2 regions of the Fundicoccus sp. Sow4_D5 genome follow, and region 1 is predicted to be linked to the other one. Evidence: riboswitches for the same ligand, from Rfam matches in the RefSeq annotation. Region 1 holds a riboswitch; the other holds the start of a gene.
The links. A riboswitch is a leader RNA that binds a small molecule or an ion and turns the genes downstream of it on or off. The one in region 1 is predicted to bind thiamine pyrophosphate.

Region 1 (2,470 bases):
TACAAGTAGATTAAACATTTTTTTCATTTATGATAGCTCCCTTAAAATCTTATCTTACGTTCTCTATACATCCATGGGATAAACACTCTTTCTAAAAGCGAAACAACCCACATAAAAAACAGACTAATTAACGAAATTAGAACAATAACTGCGAACATTTTGTCATAAGCAAATGCTTTTTTAGTTTGAATCATGTAAACTCCTAAGCCTTCAAAGCCCCCCAGCCATTCAGCTACGACTGAACTGACAAAAGCATAGGAAACACTGACACGTAACCCACTAAAAAAATATGACAAACTATTGGGTAATTTGACATGTAAAAGAACTTGCCATAAATTTGCTCCCATTAATTGCAACAAGCGAACAGCGTCTTGATCACTATTAGCAAATCCATTTAAAATACTAATAATAATTGGAAACAGTGTGGTTAAAACAACCAAAACAATTTTAGGTGTCATATCATAACCTAGTAACAATACTAATATGGGTGCGATAGCAACCGTCGGTATCGTTTGAGTCACAATTAACATTGGATAAAGTGCTCGATTTAACCATTCGATTAAATCCATTACAATTGCTAATATAAAAGCCAAAACAATTCCGATTCCTAAACCAATAAAGGCTTGTAATAACGTCACTCGGCTGTTGTCCCAAAGATTGGCACGATCATTAACTAATGCTGTAATTATCTGACTTGGAGTGGGAATGATGAATCGTGGTAGCCACCCCATGTATCCGCTAAACTCCCAAAGTAAAATTAGCGTCAGTCCAAAAATTAATCCTGCATATTTATTGGCGATGTTTTGATACTTTTTCATCGATACCCAACACTTGCCCCTCTGCGTCATAGCTAATTTTAACGTTTGTAAAAATTTTGTGATGGTGTGAACCGGCTACTTCAATCGCACCTTTTAATATAGCCATCAATTCATCAAATTCACCCTCAATAGTGGTTTCAAAAGCACTTAACTCAATACTTTTAGCATTCACTCTCAAATAGTCGATTACCTTATCGACCGTATTAAGAACTGTTGCTTGATCCGTTTGCTGTGGTAAAATTTGAATAGCTAAACTACAATTTGACATACAAAAAAAACCTCCCTATTCTTTTCACACAAATGCGCAAACATAGAAATAGACAAGTTTATCCACCATAATATATATATGAAATAAACCACATCCCTACGTAAGTGTTAACTTAATCAGGTTATTAGAGTTCGGGCAAGTCCCATCTCAGCATATTGCACCCCTTGTGTGTTGAAGCCATCATAGCATAAGATAATTTCAAGTACAAGTTAAGCAAACAAATCCGTTAGGACTGATTATGAAAAATCAATCCCAACGGGTCCATTAGTCTTACAACCATTATTTTGCTCATGAATGGTTACACCTTTTACCCCACGGGTCACCGTTCCTGTGGGAGAAGGATTTTCTGGTATATTCCTCACTTTAATCGCAGACAATAAAGCCACCGTTTGTCATAAGATAATATATGGCAGAACAAGGTAAGCATCTGGCACATGTTTTTGTCCTTGCGTGATGTTAAAACCGTTCATGGCCATCTGATCTATTTGTTCAACTTGAACAGGTAAAACTAAAGCGGCTAGTTGATCACCTGTTACTTCAGATATAATATCTAAATCATATTGTCTCGTATACTCATCATTTGAGACAAAAACGAAAATAAGTGACTTTTCACTGATAAAAGATGTTGGACCATGACGAAAGCATTGAAGAGTCGAAAACAGTCGTTACTTTACCAGCGGTCAATTCTAAAATTTTAAGTTGAGCTTCTCGAGCAAGCCCTAAAAACTTCCAGAACCCCAATCTATCACGCGGTCAACGTCAGTTTTCACGATTACTTAAACCTCTCTAGAAAAGGCTGTACTTGCCATCTTTATTACTGATTTTACATAATCTTCTTCGTCAGTATTATTTGTCATGTCAAACGTTAAAAGAGCTGTCAAAGGTATGCGTATAAAACTCCCTGTCGTAGCGAAACCTTAATCGTTTGATGTAGACGGCTGTAAAATCATAAGGTTTTTATCGTCATCTACAGCGGCTTCACTTTCAGGTGAGTTACCGCTTCTTGCCATCATTCTGATTGCTGTTTAATTTCACGCGTTATAATTTCAGCGTCTAATGAGACTAATTCATCTGTAGTTAAATCACATATACTTTCAAACTCCTATATTTCATCTTAATATTCAATCTGGCTTGTCCATGAGGTCGTAGTTCTTTGAATGACTTCATTTAAATTTTGAATGCTTTCGCGACCTTTAATTTGCAATCATTTGACAGCGCTTATTGACCACCCGATATAAATCCATCGACTGAAAGCTTCCAAATTGCTCGAGCCCATAATACGTCATTAACGCGATATCTGCTTCATTAGCACACTCTAGAGTGTGTTGGAACAATTCAGCATAGATTCCTCCATCTTAGTGTTTAATAAATTTCAATTCGACTC
Region 2 (2,470 bases), on a different contig from region 1:
TTGATGCGTGAGTTTGTGTGTGAATTCAGGATCCAACAGGGCTGCTCGGCCAATTGCCACGATATCTGCGAGCGCCAATGCGTTTTCGACATCTGCTTGTGTAAAGACGTTACTTACTGTAATCAGCGGGGTTTCGTTACCGATAGCTTTTTTATAAAGCTCGACATAAGACCCGTCAAGGCCTTCTGGACCCATATCAAATTTATCAAAGTTCGAAATATGAATATAATCCAGTCCATATCGCTCTAATTTCTTCACTAATTCTGCTGATTCCTTGTAGTCATAGCCAATAGTTATCCCATGAATTTCTTCTGGTGAGATTCTATAGCCCACAATAAAGTTATTTTCGAAATGTTGGACTACTTGTTTAACTTCTTCCACAACCGCCAATGGAAAATTCATGCGTTTGTCAAAGCTACCACCCCAATTATCGGTGCGATGATTTGAGTAGTTAGAAAAAAATTGTTGAATGAGGTAATGATTGGCGCCGTGAATTTCGACTCCATCAAATCCTGCCTCGTACGCTCGTCGAGTGGCTTCACCAAAGGCTTTGATTGTCGCTTTAATTTGTTCATCGGTCATTTCTGTTACAGGATAGTCTAAAAAGTCAAAATCCAGAACGCGTTTGTTGGATTGAAAACACTTCTCTCTTGGATTTCTATTTTTGATGTACTGATTTTTTGCATCATCAATAGTTTGTCCTGTCAGTTGGTTTTTTAGTTCCAAAGCAACCATGGGAATGCCATTGATTGACAACACCATGTCCAAAGTATAGTTTCGGTCACTTTCATAAGAAAACTGTCTGATGACTTCCATTCGATTTGCTTCGTACATTCTTATTGTTTCTGTATTTAGTGTTGACTCTGGTTTGAATGCAATCAGCTTGTGTACCCACCCTTATTTAGCAAATAGTGTTCAATATCAGTAAACCCCATTGATTCATTAATTGTCCAGAAGTAGGCATCATTTAAATTCATATCATCCATCAAATTAAATATCTCATCATAAAAGAAAAGGATCTTACTAATTTATCCATAGAAAACGCCACAATCTTTAGATGTATCATCTGAAGGAAGGGCTATAAAACATCGAGATTGACAACGTTTTTTTTATGAGCTATGATATCATCTAAGCAAAGGGGAATCACTAGAGTGATTGAGACTGGATGTATGCCGGGACTCTTATTACCTGATCACGTTAGTACGTGCGGAGGGATTGCAGACTTAAGAAGACTTAAGCCTCCTTTGTGTATCAAAGGGGGTATTTTTATGCAAAAAAATTCGTTAACTGTTTATATAGAGGCTGGGGTGATTGCGACTTTGGCCTTTATTATCTCACTGTTTCCTATCGAAGGAACAGGCTTCGATATCGCTTTGGGCTCGATTCCCATTACATTGTTTTGTTTACGTCGAGGGTGGAAAGCAGGGATATTTACTGGGCTTTTATGGGGCCTACTGACGATTATTCTAGGCGGAGCTTCAATTATCCACCCTATACAAGTGGTGCTAGATTATCCAGTAGCTTTTGCTTTTAATGGGCTAGCAGGAATTGTGGCTCCGGCACTTCAACAGGCAACCGCTTCGGGAAATCAGAAGAAAGCAACTTATTATATCTTTTTGAGTACTTTTATCGGGACTCTAGCTCGTTACTTCTGGCACTTTATTACTGGGGTTTATTATTGGGGCCGGTTTGCTCCAGAAGGTTGGTCTGTTGGCTTTTATTCCTTTGTATTTAATGGAGGATCTGTCATTATCACAACAGTAATTGCTGGTCTAGTTTTATTGCTTCTGTACCGGCAAGCTCGGCATTTATTTGTCGGTGAATTGGCATGATAATAAATGCCCATGATCACCTCAGTCATTATCCATCGCTGGAGAAGGCATTGGCGGACTTTGAAGTCTTAAACATGACAACTTTAGCGGTTAGTGAGTCTGTGTCTGACTATCAATCCATTCCAGACCATCCACTCATCTTAAAGGGATTCGGAATTCATCCTTGGAAGGTGACGCCAACTACATCTTTAGACAATATTGAACCTTATATTCAGGATTGTGATTTCATCGGTGAAATTGGTTTAGACTTCCACTGGGCAGAAGATACAACGGCTTACCCGCGTCAATTGGAAGTTTTTGAATATTTTCTAGCGGAGGCAAAAAAGCACCAAAAAATTTGCAATATCCACACAAAAGGAGCTGAAAAAGAAGTACTTGCCTTGCTACAAAAGCACCAATTACATGGTCAAATTATCCACTGGTATAGTGGGCCTTTGGACTTGGTGACTGATTATTTGGAGCTAGGCTGTTTCTTTACGATTTCTGTCGATGCAGGGCATTCAACCTTGACCGATCAGCTGATTAATCTTATTCCAACACAGCAGTTATTATTTGAAACCGATGGCCCTACTGCCCTAGAGTGGGTCAATGGTACGCCTTCTTGGCCTGATGAAATCTTACGAATTCAAGCCTATGTG

Region 2: it holds a riboswitch for thiamine pyrophosphate, as region 1 does, so the genes downstream of both, thiT (energy-coupled thiamine transporter ThiT) here and ACTQ45_RS09410 (thiamine-binding protein) in region 1, are expected to answer to the same signal.

Annotation. Positions count from the first base shown of each region.
Region 1 covers NZ_JBQKLF010000007.1:137,401-139,870, forward strand. Annotated here, with positions in the region: gene ACTQ45_RS09400 (ABC transporter substrate-binding protein) at 1-27, opposite strand, end outside; gene ACTQ45_RS09405 (ABC transporter permease) at 42-818, opposite strand; gene ACTQ45_RS09410 (thiamine-binding protein) at 790-1,086, opposite strand; TPP riboswitch at 1,163-1,261, opposite strand; gene ACTQ45_RS09415 (hypothetical protein) at 1,323-1,448, opposite strand; partial or broken gene agaS (SIS domain-containing protein) at 1,601-1,847, opposite strand.
Region 2 covers NZ_JBQKLF010000010.1:87,580-90,049, forward strand. Annotated here, with positions in the region: gene ACTQ45_RS11135 (oxidoreductase) at 1-834, opposite strand, end outside; TPP riboswitch at 1,127-1,232, shown strand; gene thiT (energy-coupled thiamine transporter ThiT) at 1,269-1,832, shown strand; gene ACTQ45_RS11145 (TatD family hydrolase) at 1,829-2,470, shown strand, end outside.